2 regions of the Mesorhizobium sp. M7A.F.Ca.MR.176.00.0.0 genome follow, and region 2 is predicted to be linked to the other one. Evidence: riboswitches for the same ligand, from Rfam matches in the RefSeq annotation. Region 2 holds a riboswitch; the other holds the start of a gene.

Region 1 (4,202 bases), on a different contig from region 2:
CCGTCGCCTTCGGCGACACCTTCTCCCACAAGGGGAGAAGGGAAGAGGCGCCCAGCCTCAATAAATATCGAAGTCGAAATATTTGGCCTGGATCTTCTTGTAGGTGCCGTCGGCAACGATCGCGTCGATGGCTGCGTTGAGCTTGTCGCGCAGGGCCGTGTCTTCCAGGCGCACGGCAATGCCGGCTTGCGTTTCGGTGCCCTTGACGTCGCCGACCAGCTTGCAGCAGCCGTCGCTTGCCTTCTTCAGCCAGTCCATCAGCACGAACTTGTCCGAGATCACGGCGTCAAGACGACCGTTGGTCAGGTCTGTGATCGCCTCTTCCTGGGTGGGATAGAGTTTTGCCTCCGCACCCGCCTTGCCATATTCATTCTGGGCATAGTCGGCCTGCGTGGTCGAAGCCTGGGCGCCGACCGTCTTGCCGGCCAGTGCCGATGGTTCGGTCGAGGTGAGATCGCTGTCCTTCGGCGCCACCAGAGCCAGCGGTGTCGTATAATATTTGTTGGTGAAGGCGACCTGCTTCTTGCGCTCCTCGGTGATGCTCATCGAGGCGATGATGGCGTCGAACTTCTTCGCCTGCAAAGCGGGAATGATGCCGTCCCAGTCCTGGGTGACGATTTCACACTCGACCTTCATCTGCGCGCATAGTGCATTGGCGATGTCGATGTCGAAGCCTTCGACCTTGCCGTCAGCCGTAATGGTGTTGAACGGCGGATAGGCGCCCTCCGTGCCGATCTTGATTTTCTCCTGCGCCTGCGAAAGCGAGCCGGCCGCCACCACCAGCATGGCAGCGCCTGCTGCCGATACGATCCATTTTGAAATCTGCATTTTCTTGGTTCCCCTTGCAGTGTTTCGTTTCAAGGTCAGCGTAACCAAGCATGGCGGGGCAGAGTCAGGCAAGCTGAGTCTGGTCGGGACCGAAGGCCATCAATCGATTAGGTCGATTTCAAATTCGGGTAGCCTTTGCCACTTGGCAAAAGGATTTGGATCACGCCGCCAATACTCCAGCACTTTGACTGGCTCAACACTCAGGTCGCCGTTCTCGGCATGCAAACCTGCTGGAGGCTCGCCCATTGCCAAAGTCTTCGACCGGGTCAGATGGTCGGCTCTCTCAAACTGGGCGGTGTGCCCGCATATCAACTGCAGGTATTCAGGACCACCGCGCGCCCGAGCCAATACAAGGAGGCATTCCGTTGGCCTACCATACGCGCCCATGCCTGGACGAAACGGAGCAAAGCGCGGCACGTCATGGACATCCCACCAAATCGGTTTGCTGTCGGTTAGCGATAAGATGTCGTCATAGGGGTCGTTCATTGAACTCACCGCTCTTCCAGTACGAACCATCTCCTGCCGAGTTTTCACAAGAGCTCCGCCGGATCAAGTATTCAGCGCGCGGCGCGGAAATGCTTGGACAGCTTCAGGCCCTGCGCCTGATAGTTGGAGCCGAGATCGGTGCCATAGAGGGCCTGCGGCCGCTTCAGCATATGCTCGTAGACCAGCCGGCCGACGATCTGGCCATGGTCGAGAATGAACGGCACTTCATGGCTGCGCACTTCCAGCACCGCCCGGCTGCCCGTGCCGCCAGACGCGGAGTGGCCGAAGCCCGGATCGAAGAAGCCGGCATAATGGACGCGGAATTCGCCGACCAGCGGATCGAAGGGCGTCATCTCGGCGGCGTAGAGCGGCGGCACGTGCACCGCCTCCTGGCTGACGAGGATGTAGAACTCGTCGGGATCGAGCACCAGTTCGCCGGCGCCGCTCTTGTGGATCGGCTCCCAGAAGTCGACGACTTCCTGCGCGGCGCGCTTGTCGACATCGACGAGGCCGGTGTGATGCTTGCCGCGGTAGCCGACCAGGCCGTTTTGGTCGCCGTTGAGGTCAATCGACAGGGCGATGCCGCCGCCGGAAATGTTCGGCGGCTCGGTAGCGACCAGCATCTCGGCGCGATGCAGGGCGTGCAGCTCGGCTTCCGAGAGCAGCGCATTGCCGGTGCGGAAGCGGATCTGCGACAGGCGCGAGCCGGTGCGCACGACGATCGGGAAGGTGCGGGGGCTGACTTCCAGAAAGAGCGGGCCATGATAGCCGGCAGCGATCTTGTCGAACTCGTGGCCGCGATCGGTCATGACGCGGGTGAAGATGTCGAGCCGCCCGGTCGAGCTCTTCGGATTGGCCGAGGCCGAAATGTCCGCCGGCAGCGCCAGGCTTTCAAGCAAGGGCACGATATAGACGCAGCCGGTCTCCAGCACCGCGCCCTCGGCAAGATTGATCTCGTGCAGCTGCAGCCGGTCGAGCTTTTCCGAGACCTTGTGGTTGGGGCCGGGCAGGAAGGAGGCCCGCACCCGCCAGGCCTTGTCGCCGAGCCTGAGATCGAGACTGGCCGGCTGGATCTGGTCGGCGTCGAGCGCACGCGCCGACTTCAGCGCGCCGGACTGGAACAGCGCCGATATGTCCTGATCGGGAAGAATGCCTGTCTGCCGCAAGGCTCCACTCCTGCTTGGTACAAACCTCTTAATGAAGCCGGCAATTGACGCAAGCGCGGTGCGGGTCTAAAGGGTCGTTATCCCGTGGTGATTTGGCCGGTCGGCTTGCAGCCACGTTAAACAAGTCGCTAAAGGACCGTCGGGCCGCAAGGCCGTATGGACCGGTTGCGACTTTCGCGGCCGGTTTTTTTGTGTCTGGAAGAAAAGCGATGAGCACCAAGAAGCACAACTGGAAGCCTCAGACGGCACTCGTGCACAGCGGAACGCTGCGTTCCGGTTTCGGCGAAACGTCGGAAGCGATTTACCTGACCCAGGGCTATGTCTACGAAACGGCACAGGCCGCCGAAGCCCGTTTCAAGGGCGAGGAGCCAGGCTTCATCTATTCGCGCTACGCCAATCCGACCGTCGACATGTTCGAGAAGCGCATGTGCGCGCTCGAAGGCGCCGAAGACGCCCGCGCCACCGCGTCCGGCATGGCAGCGGTGACGGCCGCCCTTCTGTGCAGCGCCAAGGCCGGCGACCATATCGTGGCGGCGCGTGCGCTGTTCGGCTCCTGCCGCTGGGTGGTCGAGACGCTGGCGCCGAGATACGGCATCGAGGCGACGCTGGTCGACGGCACCGACATCGCCAATTGGGAAAATGCGATCAAGCCGAACACCAAGCTGTTCTTCCTGGAAAGCCCGACCAATCCGACGCTGGAAGTGGTCGATATCGCCGCTGTCGCCTCGCTTGCCAATTCGATCGGCGCAAGGCTGATCGTCGACAATGTCTTCGCCACGCCCCTGCAGCAGAAGCCCTTGCAGCTCGGCGCCCATATCGTCGTCTATTCGGCGACCAAGCACATAGACGGCCAGGGGCGCTGTCTCGGCGGCGTCATCCTGTCGGACAAGAAGTGGATCGACGAGAACCTGCACGATTATTTCCGCCATACCGGTCCAAGCCTGTCGCCGTTCAACGCCTGGACGCTGCTGAAGGGCCTGGAGACGCTGCCGCTACGCGTGCGCCAGCAGACGGAAAGTGCCGGCCGGATCGCGGATTTCCTGGCCGAGCGGCCGGAAATCGCCCGCGTCATCTATCCCGGCCGCGCCGACCATCCGCAGGCCGACATCGTCAAGAAGCAGATGTCGGGCGGCTCGACACTGATCTGTCTCGACGTCAAGGGCGGCAAGCAGGCGGCCTTCGCCTTGCAGAACGCGCTCGACATCGTCTTGATCTCCAACAATCTCGGTGACGCCAAGAGCCTGATCACCCATCCGGCGACGACGACGCACAAGAATTTGAGCGACGAAGCGCGCGCCGAGCTCGGCATCGGGCCGGGCACGCTCAGACTTTCGGTTGGGCTGGAGGACACCGACGATCTGCTCGAGGACATCGCGCAGGCGCTGAAGGCCAGGTAGCGCGCGCGAGCGTCGTCACAGGATTACAGGCCGACCGCCTTGCGCAGCACTTCGTTCATGCGGGTCTGCCAGCCATCGCCAGCGGCCTTGAAGCGGTCGAGAACGTCGGCGTCGAGGCGTAGCTGTACGGCACGTTTGGGCCGGGCAAGCGGCGGCCGGCCAACCTTGCGGCGCGAAACGGCATCGGTTGGCTGCGCATCCGGATCGGCTTCGGCCGCAGCGGTGATCTTGGCATCTTCTTCGTCGGTCATCGCGGCAAGCGCCTTTTTGGCCAACGCCAAAGCGTCAGCACGTGACAGCTGGGGCGCAGCAGCCTCACGGCGTA
Region 2 (15,114 bases):
ACCTGACCACGCCTGCCAATCCGGCCAAGGCGGACGCGATCATCGTGCTGACCGGCGGTCAGTCCCGCCTTGATGCGGCGATGGATCTGCTGGCGTCCGGCAAGGGCGAGCGGCTGCTGATCAGCGGCGTCCATCCTTCGGCCAGCCGTCGCCAGTTGCAGGCGGCGACCGGCGGCGACAAGAAGCTGTTCTCCTGTTGCGTCGACATCGACCGCGCCGCGCTCGATACGATCGGCAATGCGGAGGAAAGCGCCAAATGGGTCGAGAGCCACGCCTATGGCACGGTGATCCTTGTCACCAACAATTATCATATGCCCCGAAGCCTGCTGGAAATGGGCAGGCTGCTGCATGGCGCCAAGCTCGAGCCCTATCCGGTGGTCAATTCCAACCTCGACAATGGCGGCTGGCTGACCAAGCCGCGGGCATTGCGCGTGCTGTTCACCGAATACAACAAATATTTGCTGGCGCTGGCGCGGGGCATCGTGCCGGTCAAGCCGACGCCCAATGGCATAGCGCTGGCCGAAACAGCGGCCGGCGGCTGATTATTCCGCTGCGGCCGCGCCCGTATTTCCCCTGAGCCGTGCGATCTCCTGTTCAAGGCGCTCGATCCGCTTGTCCCGCTCGCCGAGTGCCGCCGCCACGTCGGCCGCCTCGAACCGTTGCGGAATATGCTGCGGGCAATTGGCATCCCAGGCCGAGACGGTGAACAGGATGACCTGCTCGGGGCGCGCCTTGTAGTCTTGCGGCATCAGTTTCGCCATCAGTTCAGCGTCACTCTCGACGACCCGCGCCGTGCCCCAGATCTTGATGCGCTGGCGGTGCATATAGTCGATCAGGAACAAGAACGCCCTTGGATTGTCGGCCAGATTGCCCTGCGTGATGAACTGCCGGTTGCCGGAAAAATCCGCGAAGCCGATCGTATGTTCATCCAGCACCTTGAGGAAGCCGGCCGGCCCGCCGCGATGCTGGACATAGGGCTGCCCCTCGCCGTTCGCGGTCGACAGGAAGACGCTGGTCTGCATTTCGATGAAGGCGGCAAGGTCCGGGGTGATGCCGGCCTGCCAGCCGCCACGCTCCTCGACGCGGGCATAGGACTGACGTGAGCCCTTGCGGGCCTGGATCGCCTTGACGGTCGGCGTGAAGGCGACGTCGCTGGTGAAAGCATGCGCGTTCATTGAAAGCTTCCTTGCGGCAAGATGCTAAAGTCCGAGCTCCGACAGCGTCGGGTGGTCGTCCGGTCGCCGGCCGAGCGGCCAGTGATACTTACGATCGGCCTCGCCGATCGGCAGGTCGTTGATGCTGGCGATGCGCAGGCGCATCAGCCCGTGTTCATCGAATTCCCAGTTCTCGTTGCCGTAGCTGCGGAACCATGAACCGCTGTCGTCGCGCCATTCGTAAGCGAAACGCACGGCGATGCGGTTGCCGTGGAAGGCCCAGACCTCCTTGATCAGCCGGTAGTCGAGCTCGCGACTCCATTTTCGCGTCAGGAAGGCCTGGATGGCGTCGCGGCCTTGCAGGAATTCGGCGCGGTTGCGCCAGCGGCTGTCCTTGGTATAGGCGAGCGCAACCCGCGCCGGATCGCGTGAATTCCAGGCATCCTCGGCCATGCGCGCCTTCTGTGCTGATGTCTCGGCGGTAAACGGCGGCATCGGCGGGCGGGCTTCGGACATGGCAACTCCTTTGTGGGCCATGCTGCGGGCAGGCTGACAGACACAATATAGAGCCTTCCATCATTCAAATGCAGATGACATATTCGTAACCTGTCCTTCCATTTTCCGGAAGAAGCTATGGATCGTCTCGAAGCCATGTCGCTCTTTGTCGCCGCGGTGGAGGCCGGCAGCCTTTCAGCAGCCAGCCGCCGTTTCGGCATTCCGCTGGCGACGGTCAGCCGCAAGATTTCCGATCTCGAGCGCCATCTGAACACACGCCTCCTGAATCGCTCGACGCGACGGCTAACACCGACCGATGCCGGCCAGACCTATCTTGCCGCCTGCCGCCGCATCCTCGACGACGTCGGCGAGGCCGAACGCACGGCAGCCGGCGAATACAGTGCTCCGACCGGCGAACTGGCCATCACCGCGCCGGTCGTCTTTGGCCGTCTGCACGTGCTGCCGGTCGTCACCGGCTTTCTCGCCGCCTATCCCGACGTGGACATCCGCCTGACATTGGCCGACCGCATAACCCAGCTGGTCGAGGACCATTTCGATCTCGCCATCCGCATCGGCCAGTTACCCGATTCGAGCCTGGTCGCCATCGGCGTCGGCGCGATCCGCCGCGTCGTTTGCGCCAGCCCGGCCTATCTGGCCGAACACGGCACGCCAACGGCCCCGGAGGATCTGGAAACACACGATTGCATCACCTTCGAGGGACTTGCCTCCGCCGCCAGTTGGAGCTTCATCAGGGGCAAGGCCGAAATCCCGGTTCGGGTCCGCTCGCGGCTTCAGGTCAACACCGCCGAAGCGGCCATCGATGCCGCGATTGCCGGCGTCGGGCTGACACGCGTGCTTTCCTACCAGATCGAAGCCGCGCTGCGGTCCGGCACGCTGCGCATCCTGCTGCAGGAGTTCGAGCCAAAGTCATGGCCGGTAAGCCTGGTGCATGCGGGCCACGGCCTGCTGCCGGTCAAGCTGCGCGCATTCCTCGATTTTGCCGCCCCGCGCCTGAAGGAGCGGCTGGCACAGCTGATGTAGCGGAACCAGGCCAATCTCCCATTGGCGACCGTTCTTCGTTGCCAACCAAAGCGCCCTGCGGCCATTTCCTTTTTTCCCGCGCTTGGTGTAACCAACGCTCACCTCCTCACCGGGCTCCCCCCCAATGCTCTACATCAGATCGCTGACGTTCAATTTCGTCTTTTACGTCAACCTGATCGTCCAGATGATCCTCTGGACCCCGTACTATTTCCTGTCGCCCCGGCACCGCGCCTGGTTCGTGCCGAAATTCTGGTCGCGCACCTCGATGTGGCTTTACGACAAGATCGCCGGAACGAAGAGCGAGATCACCGGCCGGGAAAACCTGCCCGAAGGCTCCTTCATCCTGGCCCCCAAACACCAGTCGTTCTGGGATGCGATCGCCTTCTTTCCCTATCTTCACGACCCTCTCTACATCCTGAAGCGCGAGCTCACCTGGATCCCGTTCTTCGGCTGGTACATCATGAAGATGCGCATGATTCCGGTTCATCGCGGCAGCCGTTCGAAAGCGCTGAAGGCCGTGGTCGCCGCGACCAAGGCGGAGATGGCGCGCAATCCTCGCCAGCTCATCATCTACCCCGAAGGGACAAGACGCGCGCCGGGCGACGAGCCGGCCTACAAATACGGCATCGTCGAAATCTATGCGCAACTTGGCGTTCCGGTGGTGCCGGTTGCCCATGTCGCCGGTCTCTATTGGCCGCGTCGAAAATTTCTGCGCTACCCCGGCACCGTGAAGGCGCGCTTCCTGCCGCCGATCCCACCGGGACTGAGCAAGGACGAATTCATGGCCCGGCTGATCGGCGAGACCGAGGCTGCCTGCGACCAGTTCCTGATTAATGCCGCGCGGGGCCCGAATCCGCCTGCCTTGCCGCCGACAGCGGTGAAAAGACTGCAAGAGCTGGACAACGCCGCAAGACACAAAGCCTGAACCGGAAGTCTCCTGCCGGCAGTTCTCAGCCGAAAACGGCCAGCGCGGTGGTCAACACCAGCGTCGCGGCAAAGACCAGGTTGACGATCCGCGAGGCCGCCGGCCGGCGCAGGAAGCGCACGAATGCCACTCCCAAGACAAGCCACAGAGCATGGATGGCGACGATCATCAGCGCGAGAGCCATCAGCTTCAGCCATGGACCAAGCTCAGTGTTACCCTGTTTGGGCGAAGCACCGGCGAACACGGCGGCGATTGCCACATAGGCCTTCGGATTGGCGACCGCGAGAAGGAATCCAGCCAGCCATGTTGGACACGAAGCCTCCGCGCCGCGTGCTGCCATGGGCGGCGCCGTGGCGATCTTGAAGGCGAGATAGAGGATGTAGGCCGCCGAGGCGAAAGCCAGCAACGGCGCCAGCTTCGGCATCGAGGTAAGCACCGCCATGACCCCGGTCGCGACAACCAGAAGCACGGCGATCGTGCCCAGGATGATTCCCCAGGCATAGCCCAGCGAGTGGCGCAAACCGAAGGCGGTCCCAACGGCGGTAACGCTTATCGTTGCCGGACCCGGGCTGCCCATGATCACCAGGGCGGCAAGCACGAGCGCGAGAAGTTGTCCCCAAAAGTCCGGCTGCGAAAGAAGCGGCTCAGTCATTTTCTCCTCTGTCCTGCCTTGCGCGAAGAGACAGTATGGCAGGACCAGAGGGGCGTCTTGGACGTTCGTGCGAGGCGCGGCGCCTGAAGCTTCAGCCGCTCGCTTTGTCGAGTTCGGCCATGTCGGCGGCGGTCAGTTTCAGCGACGCCGCCCTGATCAGGCTGTCCATCTGTTCAGGCTTGGTGGCGCTGGCGATCGGCGCGGTGACACCCGGCCGCGCAATCACCCAGGCAAGCGCGACTTCCGCCTGCTTGGCCGAATGCCTTGATGAAACCGCGTCGAGTGCCGCAAGGATGCGCATGCCGCGCGCGTTGAGGTAGTCTTTCACGCCACCGCCGCGCGGGCTTTGACCGAGATCGGCATCGCTGCGGTATTTGCCGCTGAGAAAACCCTTGGCCAGGCTGAAATAGGTGATGACGCCGATGTCCTCGGCCACGCATAGATCGCGCAACGGCCCATCGAAGGACGAGCGATCGTAGAGATTGTATTCCGGCTGCAGCACCTCGTAGCGCGACAGACTGCGCAAGCTCGCCACATCGAGTGCGGCACGCAACTGGCCGGCGTCGAGATTCGAACAGCCGGCATAGCGGATTTTGCCCTTGGCGAGCAGCTTCTCGTAGGCGCCAAGCGTTTCTTCATAGGGCGTTGCGGGGTCCGGCCAGTGCGACAGATAGAGGTCGATGACTTCGGTCTGCAGCCGCTTCAGCGATGCGTCGACGGCCTTTTCGATGTATGCGGCGGACAGGTCCTTGTGCCCCTGCCCCATATCCGAACCGACCTTGGTGATCACCACGACCTTGTCGCGATTGCCACGGTCTTTCATCCATTTGCCGATGATGGTTTCCGATTCACCGCCTTTGTGGCCGGGAACCCAGCGCGAATAGGCATCCGCCGTATCGATGGCGTTGAGGCCGGCGCCGACGAAGCGGTCGAGCAGGTCGAACGAGGTTTTCTCGTCGGCGGTCCAGCCGAAGACATTGCCGCCCAGAACCAGCGGCGCGATGGACAGGTCGGTGCGACCGAGACGACGTTTCTGCAAGGCGGATCTCCGGGATGATTGGGGCGGGCAAATGGCGCCCGCGGGCTGAGGGTCGGAGCCTAACCTAGGTCTTGCCTGAACGAGGTCAAAGGCCTGGCCGCCTTTTTCCGCAGAGCCAGCTTCACAAAGGCGCGACCTGGCTGGCGACATCCTCCAGCCAGTGGTCGCTTATGCCCAATGCCTCGAGATGCTCCAGCGTGCTCAGCACATAGTCCTCGTTGTTGCCGGACTGGCCGACCGCGCCGCGCACCACGGCCGCCGCATCCGCCACGTCGAGCGCTCCGGCATATTGCTCGTGCTGGCGGTCGACGATGTAGACCACGGCGTCGACCGTATCGCCCCCGTCGAGGCGAATCTTGAGCATGCGCTCCAGATAGACATTGGTGACCAGTTCGCGCTCGCGAAGATAGGCCATGACCTCGTCGCGCAAGTCGCCGGGGACGCGGAATGCGAGGCCGACGCAGGACCCGCCACGGTCGAGGCCGAGCACCAGCCCCGGCCGCTCGCGCGTTCCGCGATGCACGAAGGAATAGACGCAGAGCGAGCGCCGATAGCCGTGCAGGCGGGCACGCTGTGTCTCGACATGCGCGAATCCCGGCCGCCAGATCAGCGAGCCATAGCCAAACACCCAAAAATCGCCCATATCGCCGCGCCTGATTGCAAAAGATGCCAACACCGCACCCGGACCGGTGTTTTTTCCGCCCGTCCCGTCTAACTATTCGTCTGCCTACCTGGCGGAATCGACCACCCGTCCGCAACACCCATGCGTTAACGAGAGCCAAAGCATGACGTCAAGTGACGAACGCCAGCCGAACAAACGTCGCCGCCTGTTCTGGCTTGCAGCATTCATCGTCGTGCTGTTCGCCCTCTACAGCGGCGGCTGGTTTTATCTGGCCGACCGCGTCAGGAGCGAGGCCGACAAGGCGGTTGCCACGCTCAACAAGAATGGCGTCGAGGCCGGCTGCGCCAATCTCCAGGTCAGCGGCTATCCCTTGAGCTTTACCGTCTCCTGCGACAACCTCGCCTATGAGGATGATGCCAGGAACATCGCGGCCTCAGCCGGCAGTTTCAACGCGGCCGCCCAGATCATCCAGCCTCTGTCGCCGGTTGCCAATCTGCGCGGCCCGCTCAGGACCTCCGTTCCGGACATGGTGCCGCTGTGGATCGACTGGGACAATCTGCAGGCCAGTTTCAAATTGTGGTGGCCGCTGCCGCAGCGAATCTCGCTGGAGGCGGAGGGCCTGTCCGGCCAGACCGATCCGGCCGACGACACCGATCCGGTGCAACTGTTTAGCGCCGGCAAGGCCTCGGGCCAGTTGCAGCCCAACGGGGAGGATATCAACTATCTCGGCAGTTTCGGCGATCTCGAGATCGACCCCGGCGCGATTGGCGGGCGCGTGCTTCCGGCGCTCGATGCCAGCGGCGACGTGACATTGAAGAACGGCGTCGCACTGATCGGCACGCAGGTGAAGAGCCTTCGTGGCCAGGCGATCGAAATCCGCAACCTTGACCTGTCGTCGGGGCCGGCGCGCATCACCGTTTCGGGACCGCTCTCGGTCGATGCCGAGGGCCTGGTCAACGCCGATCTGATGATCAGGCTGAAGGACCCGAAGGCGGTGGCGGCCATCCTCGGCGCCGCCATACCCGAGCAGAAAAGCCAGATCGAGCAGGGTTTTTCTGCCCTGGCGGTGCTCGGCAACGAACCGTCGATGCCGCTGAAGGTGGTCAGGGGCAAGGCCTCGCTCGGCTTCATTCCGCTGGGCAAGATCAAGCCGGTCGAATAGCTCAACCATGGCAAAACCCGTGAAGCTGCTGAGCGTTGGCGCCTTGACGCTGGACACCATCCTGCGCGTCGAGACGCTGCCCGTGCATCAGGGCAAGTTCATTGCCTCCGACGGCCTCCAGATCGCCTCGGGCATGGCCACCAGTGCTGCCTGTGCCGCGCATCGCCTGGGGGCCGAGGTATCGCTGTGGGCGAGCGCGGGTGACGATGCCGTCGCCGACCAGCTCATCGCCGGCATCGAGGCCGAAGGCGTCGATTGCACCTTTGTGCGCCGCGTCAGAGGCGCCCGCTCGGCGCTGGCCTCGATCCTGGTCGACGCGCATGGCGAGCGCATCATCGTGCCGTTCTATGACGGGCTGGCCCAGGCCGATCCCGAAGTCTTGCCGGTCGCCGACCTCACGGCATTCGACGCCGTGCTGGTCGATGTCCGCTGGCCGGGCGCGGCAGCGTTGGCACTCAAGGCGGCACGCGCCGTTGGGCGTCCGGCGATCCTCGATGCCGACACCGCGCCGCTGGAAGTTCTGGAACAGCTGTTGCCGCTCGCCACGCACATCGTCGCTTCGGAAACGGCGGCGCGCATCGTCTGCGGCCAGGCGCTCGATCCGGAAACGGCTTGCGCCGATCTCGCCAGCCGCACCGACGCCTTTGTCGCGGTAACCGGCGGCGCGGCGGGCTGTTGGTGGCACGACCGTCGCGCAGGCTGTGTGCGCCATGTCGCGGCGCCGAGGATCAAGGCAGTGGATACGCTCGCCGCCGGCGATGTCTTCCACGGCGCCTTCGCCGTCGGGTTGGCGGAAGCCATGCCGGTCGAGCAGGCTTTGCGCTTTGCCAGTGCGGCCGCGGCGCTCAAATGCCTGCGCTTCGGCGGCAGGCTGGGCGCGCCGGATAGGGCCGAGACGCTGGCCATGGTTGCGCAGACCTGGCCAGCCTGAAACTGACGCTTTTGTTTTGACGCAATTCCCAAGGGAAAGCGCTAGCGCTTTTCCCGGGAAAAACGCCTCACACTTTTCCTGGAATTGCTCTAGCCCTTCGCGGGATGCTCGACGGCCTGGCGACCGAAATCGGGCACGTCGATGTCCTGGCCGGCCTCGATGATCGAGCGGCGTACGGCGCGGGTGCGGGTGAACAGATCGAAGAGCTTTTCGCCGTCGCCCCAGCGGATCGCGCGTTGCAGCGACGCCAGATCTTCCGAGAACCGCGCCAGCATTTCAAGGATGGCGTCCTTGTTGTGCAGGCAGACATCCCGCCACATGGTCGGGTCGGAGGCGGCAAGGCGGGTGAAGTCGCGGAAGCCGGAAGCCGAATATTTGATCACTTCGGACTTGGTCACCGACTGCAGATCATCGGCGGTGCCGACAATGTTGTAGGCGATGATGTGCGGCAAATGCGAGACGATGGCCAGCGTCATGTCGTGATGCTGCGGGTCCATCGTGTCGATGTTGGCACCGCAGCGGCGCCAGAACTCCGACAGCCTCTCCAGCGCGTCCGGGTTGGTGTCGGGCAGCGGCGTGAAGATGCACCAGCGATTGTCGAACAGGTCGGCGAAACCGGCGTCGGGGCCGGATTTTTCCGTGCCCGCCAGCGGATGGCCGGGAATGAAATGGACACCTTCAGGCACATAAGGCTGCATCTGCGCGATGACAGACGCCTTGGTCGAGCCGACATCGGTGAGGATCGCGCCCGGCTTCAGCGCCGGCGCGATTTCCTCGGCCACCGCGCCGGACGAGCCGACCGGCACCGAGACGATGACCAGGTCGGCATCGCGGACAGCTTCTCTCGCATCGGTAGTATAGCTATCGCCCAGCCCGAGTTCCTCGGCTCGCGCCAGTGTCGCGGCACTGCGGGTCGAAATGGCCAAGTGACGGGCGAGACCTTCGCGGCGGATGACGCGGGCCAGCGACGAGCCGATCAGGCCGATGCCGACCAGCGCGATCTTTTCAAACATCGGTGATGTCATGGTCTCTAGCTTTTCAGGAATGTCGTGAGAGCGGCGACAACGCCGCGATTGGCCTCTTCGGTGCCGACGGTCATGCGCAACGCGTTGGGAAAGCCATAGCCCGAAACGCGCCGCAATATATAGCCGCGCGCCGTCAGATAGTCGTCCGCCGCCGCCGCCGAATGCTTCTGGTCATCGGGAAAATGAATGAGGACGAAATTGCCGACGCTCGGCGTTACCCGCAGCCCGAGCTTTGTGAATTCCTCGCTCAACCAGGCAAGCCAGGTCTCGTTGTGCGCCACGCTGCGCTCGACATGGGCGCGGTCGCGGATGGCTGCGATACCGGCCTCGATCGCCGTCGCATTGACGTTGAAGGGACCGCGCACGCGGTTGATGGCGTCGACGATATGCATCGGCGCATACATCCAGCCGATCCGCGCGCCACCCAGGCCGATCTTGGAGAAGGTACGGGTCATCACCACGTTCTCGGTGCTGCCGACCAGTTCGATGCCGGCCTCATAGTCGTTGCGGCGGACATATTCGGCATAGGCCGCGTCGAGCACCAGAAGCACGTTCTTCGGCAGCGTGGCATGCAGCCGGCGTACCTCCTGGAACGGTACATAGGTGCCGGTCGGGTTGTTGGGATTGGCGAGGAACACGATCTTGGTGCGCGGCGTGACCGCGGCCAGGATGGCGTCGATGTCGGCGCGCTCGTCTCTTTCCTTGATCGTCACCGGAACGGCACCCGCCGACTGGATGTAGATCTTGTAGACCATGAAGGCGTGTTCGGTGATGACGGCCTCGTCGCCGGGCGCCAGATAGGTCTGCGCCAGCAGGCCGAGAATCTCGTCGGAACCGTTGGAACAGATGATGTTCTGCGGGTTGAGGCCGTGCACCTCGGCGATCGCTTCGCGCAGCCGCCTGGCGGTGCCGTCGGGATAGATGTCGAGCTTGCCGGCAATCTCGCGCGCGGCTTCGATCGCTTTCGGCGAGGGCCCTAGCGGATTCTCGTTTGATGACAGCTTGTGGACCTTGGCGACGCCGGCGGGCGCCGTGCTCTTGCCCGGCACATAGGCGTCGATGTCCATGATGCCCGCACGCGGGGTTGGACGTGCCTGGTCCGGTGTCTGGCTCATGTCGCAAAATCCGTCGAGAACGCTTCCTGAGGGAAGCCGCAGCGGAAATACAAGCCGTGGCCTGCAATGTCGAGAGGCGACAGCCATCGCCCAGGGCTGGCCGTTGACGACGGCGCGCCACAGCCCTAGAAGGGGTGCGAACTTCCGTGGTGATTTGGCCGGTCGGCTTGCAGCCACGTTAAACAACTTGCTAAAGGGCCGTTTGCATCCTGTAACCGGCTTTGCGACTGCAATGCCGGTTTTTTGTTGTCCGCCCCGGCCGGACACCCGTATCGGCATCGACTTTCGACAAGCGCGATGCGTGGGCTCAAAGTGTGAGATGGATGTCATGGCCGTTCTGCGCGCCCGCAAAACCAACAACGAGGTCGACCAGCCGTCGAGCCCGGTTTTGCGTTTTGGATCCGACAAGCCGCTCAAGCTGGACGCCGGCACGCTGCTGTCACCGTTCCAGATCGCCTACCAGACCTACGGCACGCTGAACGATGCCCGCTCCAACGCCATCCTCGTCTGCCATGCACTGACCGGAGACCAGCACGTCGCCAGCACCAATCCGGTGACCGGCAAGCCTGGCTGGTGGGAAGTGCTGATCGGCCCCGGCAAGATCATCGACACCAATCGCTTCTTCGTCATCTGCTCCAACGTTATCGGCGGTTGCCTTGGGTCCACCGGTCCGGCCTCGACCAATCCCGCCACCGGCAAGCCCTACGGGCTTGACCTGCCCATTATCACCATTCGCGACATGGTGCGGGCGCAGCAGATGCTGATCGACCATTTCGGCATCGAGAAACTGTTTTGCGTGCTCGGCGGCTCGATGGGCGGCATGCAGGTGCTGGAATGGGCGTCGAGCTATCCGGAGCGCGTCTTCTCGGCGCTGCCGATCGCCACCGGCGCGCGCCATTCCTCGCAGAACATCGCCTTTCATGAGGTTGGCCGCCAGGCTGTCATGGCCGATCCGGACTGGCATGGCGGCAAATATTTCGAGCACGGTAAACGCCCGGAAAAGGGCCTGGCGGTGGCGCGCATGGCCGCCCACATCACTTACCTGTCGGAAGCCGCCCTGCACCGCAAGTTCGGCCGCAATCTGCAGGATCGCGAAGCGCTGACCTTCGGCTTTGACGCCGACTTCCAGATCGAAAGCTATCTGCGCCACCAGGGCATGACCTTCGTCGATCGCTTCGACGCCAATTCCTACCTCTACATGACGCGGTCGATGGACTATTTCGACCTTGCCGCCGACCATGGCGGCCGGCTGGCCGATGCTTTCGCCGGCACGAAAACCCGCTTCTGCCTGGTGTCGTTCACCTCGGACTGGCTTTTTCCGACCGAGGAGAGCCGCTCGATCGTGCATGCGCTCAACGCCGCCGGAGCATCGGTATCCTTCGTCGAGATCGAGACCGACCGCGGCCACGACGCATTCCTGCTCGACGAGCCGGAACTGTTTGCCGCCATCAACGGCTTCATCGGCTCGGCCGCCAGGGCGAGAGGGCTGGGCCTATGAGCGTCAACCGCGACCAGCGCGTCGACCTTGAAGTCGTCGCCAACCTCATCCCACCACAGTCGCGCGTGCTCGATGTCGGCTCGGGCGACGGCTCGCTGCTCGAATTGCTGCAGGACAGCAAGCAGGTCGACGGCCGTGGGCTCGAGCTGTCGCAGCGCGGCGTCAACGAATGCGTGGCGCGCGGCCTCTCGGTCATCCAGGGCGATGCCGACAAGGATCTCGAATTCTATCCCGACAAGGGCTTTGACTTCGTCGTCCTCTCGCAGACGCTGCAGGCCACCCGCAACCCGAAGCTGGTGCTCGACGAACTGCTCAGGATCGGCAATCGCGCCATCGTCTCCTTCCCCAATTTCGGCCATTGGCGTGTGCGTCTGTCACTGTTCGTCAACGGCCGCATGCCGGTGACCAAGGACCTGCCCTATTCCTGGTACGACACGCCCAACATCCACTTCTGCACCATCCGCGACTTCGTCAATCTGTGCGACGAGCTCGGCGCGACCGTCGAGAAGGCAACCGCTCTCGACGCCAACGGCCAGAAGATCGGCCTGTCGATGCCGTGGTGGTTCTGGAACTTCTTCGGCCAGCAGGCAGTGTTCCTGCTGAAACGGCAGTAGCCGCAAGCTAATCGAGGATGTCCGTGGCCTTGTGCGGATGTTCGACGCCGTCAGCAAACACCACGTCGGCCTCCGAATTGTCCGTGCGCAGCGCCAGAATCGCTTGATAGGCGGGCGAATTGTACCAGCCATGCACATGCTGCCTGTCGGGAAATTCGATGATGATCAGATGGCCCGGCCAGTTGTTCTCGATCACCTCGACATCGCCGCCATGGACCAGAAAACGGCCGCCGAAAGGTTCCAGCGTGGCATCGATCTTGTGCAGGTATTCGATGATCTGCGGACCCATCGTGGCTTGGCGCATATGGGCGACGGCGTAAGCGGTCATAAGTGCACTCCCTTTCAATCGAAGCCGATTGCCGGCTCCGAAGGCACAGATTGCCAAGGGTCGTGACAGAATTCGATTACCCCAAAAGTAATAAGAATGAGATGAGGCGATCAAGACGAATCGGCCTGCGCGATCCTGAGGCGGTTTCCAGTCTCCGGCCCTCAGGGTGTTGCCGTTGAGACGCAAGGTTGCGAATTCGGGGTTGCGGACGGATTGAACTCTGCAACCAGATGATGACACGGGAGCATGTTTTTCGTAGCGTCATGCCGGACGCGATGCCGAGCGAAGCACGGAGCGGGGAACCTGACCTATTCGATCGTTGTCGAAATGGAAAACGCCAAGTCCATCAATGAAGATGAGATCGGCGTTTCGTTCAGCGCTTTGGCACGGGAAATAAAAGCCGTGACGACAACCGGTCAATACCTGAAACCGGAGGTCATCGTCGTTCACAGCGGACCAGATACCGACACACCGATTCTCCGGCATCGTCTCACCGAAATTGTTCCGCAACTTGGCATGGCAGCAAATACGGTCTTCAGCGCCTGCACAGGCGGCCGGTACTATGAGGTCAAGAACGCAGGCGCCGCGTTGGCCAAGGGCGACATCGTCATTTTCTGCGATTCCGATACAGTGATCGAAGACGGCTGGCTGTCGGCACTTCTCAAACCGCTCCAAGATCCGAAGACGATCGCCGTGAACGGTTACACCTATCTCGGCTGTGACGATTTCGCTTCGCGGACCTTTGCGCTTCTGTGGTTCTTCCCGCTGCGTGATGGTGATCGACGCTTTGCCTCCAAGCGCGCGATGAACGCCAACAATTGCGCCTTCCGCAGAAGCTGGTTAGCCGGCCATCCCTTTCCGGCCAGCAATGGATTCAAGGTTTCTTGCACGTTGCTCACCAGCCAGTTACGAGCAAGCGGGCATGATTTTGTCAGAGTCGATGCCCGGGCCAGCCATTATCCTCCGCGCGGTTGGCGGTTTTTCTTTTGGCGTGCCCTGGTCACCGGGCGCGATGCGGACCGGAAATATGTGGCACTGGCATCGCCATCCCAAGCCGCGCGAGTGCTGAAGGCGACAAGACGTTGGTTTTCGACATCCTGGAAAGTGGGCGGGCGTATTCTGACGCATGCAACTCGGCTCGGAATGCCGGCATGGCAGATCCCGTTTGCACTGATCGTCGGATTGGCCTTTTGCGCGCTGGTTTTTTGTGCACAAGCGGCCATGGCCCTTGGGCTGGTTCGGGACAAGGTTGAAAACGTGCCCCTCTACGTGGGACATAGCTGAAGCACTATGGTCAAAATGGGCAAAACCATCGAACCGACACCTCTCATCACGGTCATTACGCCGACCCACAACCGACGCGAAACGGTGTTGCGCGCCGTGGAAAGCGTACTCTCCCAGAGCATGTCGAGGCTTGAGCACATTGTCGTCGACGATGGTTCGACCGATGGGACCGAATCGGCGCTGGCCCGCATCCAGGACCCGCGGCTGATCTATGTCGGGGCGAAATGGCGAGGCGCCAACGCAGCCAGGAATGCCGGCATCGAGCGCGCGCGGGCACCGTTGGTGACGTTCCTCGATTCGGACGACATCTACATGCCGCACCGGCTCGAACGAACCCTGACCTGGTTCGAGGAAAATCCTGTACTGCAAGTGCTGATCAGTTCGTTCGTGTCCCTGAAAGGCAGTCGCATCACAAACTGCGTCAACCCCGAGGCGTTCGTGAGCCCCGCAATGCTTGAGCGGACGCTGGTTGGGCAGACCATCTTCATTGCCGGCTCCGCGATCACGGCTCGCCGCGAAGCCTTGCTGGCCATCGGCGGCTACGACAGCGACATCACCCGCATGCAGGATCGCGAATTGCTGCTGCGCCTTGCCCGGCGCTTCGGTGCGCAGTTGTCCAGGGATCTGGACTGGACGAAATACAATTCGGAGAACTCGATTTCCGGCCGCCGTGACGGCTATGTCGAGGCCTATGCGAACCTGATGGGCAAACATCCGCATATTGCCCATGCCTACCCGCACATTCCGCCTTACATGATCTCGCGGCAACTCATCGCCGACATCCTGCGAGGCAGGATACCGGAGGCATTTCAGGGCTACATGGCCAACCGTTCATCCAAAACGCTTGGCTATTCGCTGCCGGAATTGATGCAAGGCTATGTCCACGGCCGGCGCTGGCGCCGCGATCTCTCCAACGAGTTTCGCAATCAATTTGGTGCCCGGCCCGCTTAAACCGAGAGGGATTCCGGGAAATTGTGGAACGGTTTTCCCTCCGGATCGCGTTAACCCCTCTGTCGAGAGCTCAACGGTCAAGTTCGGGAAAATACGGATCCGATAGAAACCGCCTGTCCCGTTCGCCTTGCAGGCAGTCTATCGGCGTCGCCGCGTCGATGGGGATGCTTCTCACCTCGTCCTGAATGCCGCTCACTTCCAGGAGCAGCTTGCGCCGGATGGCTGTCGAAAACTCGGCGGCGGCATAGATAGGCAGCACGAAGGAACCGGGTCCGCCG

What was found. A riboswitch is a leader RNA that binds a small molecule or an ion and turns the genes downstream of it on or off. The one in region 2 is predicted to bind S-adenosylmethionine.
Region 1: it holds a riboswitch for S-adenosylmethionine, as region 2 does, so the genes downstream of both, EOB59_RS04845 (O-succinylhomoserine sulfhydrylase) here and EOB59_RS09200 (homoserine O-acetyltransferase) in region 2, are expected to answer to the same signal.

Annotation. Positions count from the first base shown of each region.
Region 1 is NZ_RZTC01000008.1:34-4,235, forward strand. Features, by position in the region: gene EOB59_RS04830 (ABC transporter substrate-binding protein) at 58-828, opposite strand; gene EOB59_RS04835 (hypothetical protein) at 928-1,314, opposite strand; gene EOB59_RS04840 (2'-deoxycytidine 5'-triphosphate deaminase) at 1,386-2,480, opposite strand; SAM riboswitch at 2,555-2,632, shown strand; gene EOB59_RS04845 (O-succinylhomoserine sulfhydrylase) at 2,690-3,877, shown strand; gene EOB59_RS04850 (BrnA antitoxin family protein) at 3,901-4,202, opposite strand, start outside.
Region 2 is NZ_RZTC01000019.1:9,607-24,720, forward strand. Features, by position in the region: gene EOB59_RS09140 (YdcF family protein) at 1-542, shown strand, start outside; gene EOB59_RS09145 (pyridoxamine 5'-phosphate oxidase family protein) at 543-1,175, opposite strand; gene EOB59_RS09150 (DUF1348 family protein) at 1,200-1,670, opposite strand; gene EOB59_RS09155 (LysR family transcriptional regulator) at 1,788-2,690, shown strand; gene EOB59_RS09160 (1-acyl-sn-glycerol-3-phosphate acyltransferase) at 2,815-3,615, shown strand; gene EOB59_RS09165 (LysE family translocator) at 3,641-4,267, opposite strand; gene EOB59_RS09170 (aldo/keto reductase) at 4,359-5,306, opposite strand; gene EOB59_RS09175 (gamma-glutamylcyclotransferase) at 5,428-5,949, opposite strand; gene EOB59_RS09180 (DUF2125 domain-containing protein) at 6,092-7,090, shown strand; gene EOB59_RS09185 (sugar kinase) at 7,098-8,021, shown strand; gene EOB59_RS09190 (prephenate/arogenate dehydrogenase family protein) at 8,111-9,046, opposite strand; gene hisC (histidinol-phosphate transaminase) at 9,052-10,161, opposite strand; SAM riboswitch at 10,298-10,375, shown strand; gene EOB59_RS09200 (homoserine O-acetyltransferase) at 10,490-11,659, shown strand; gene metW (methionine biosynthesis protein MetW) at 11,656-12,273, shown strand; gene EOB59_RS09210 (DUF1330 domain-containing protein) at 12,281-12,601, opposite strand; gene EOB59_RS09215 (glycosyltransferase) at 12,929-13,885, shown strand; gene EOB59_RS09220 (glycosyltransferase family A protein) at 13,901-14,836, shown strand; gene EOB59_RS09225 (DUF1194 domain-containing protein) at 14,907-15,114, opposite strand, start outside.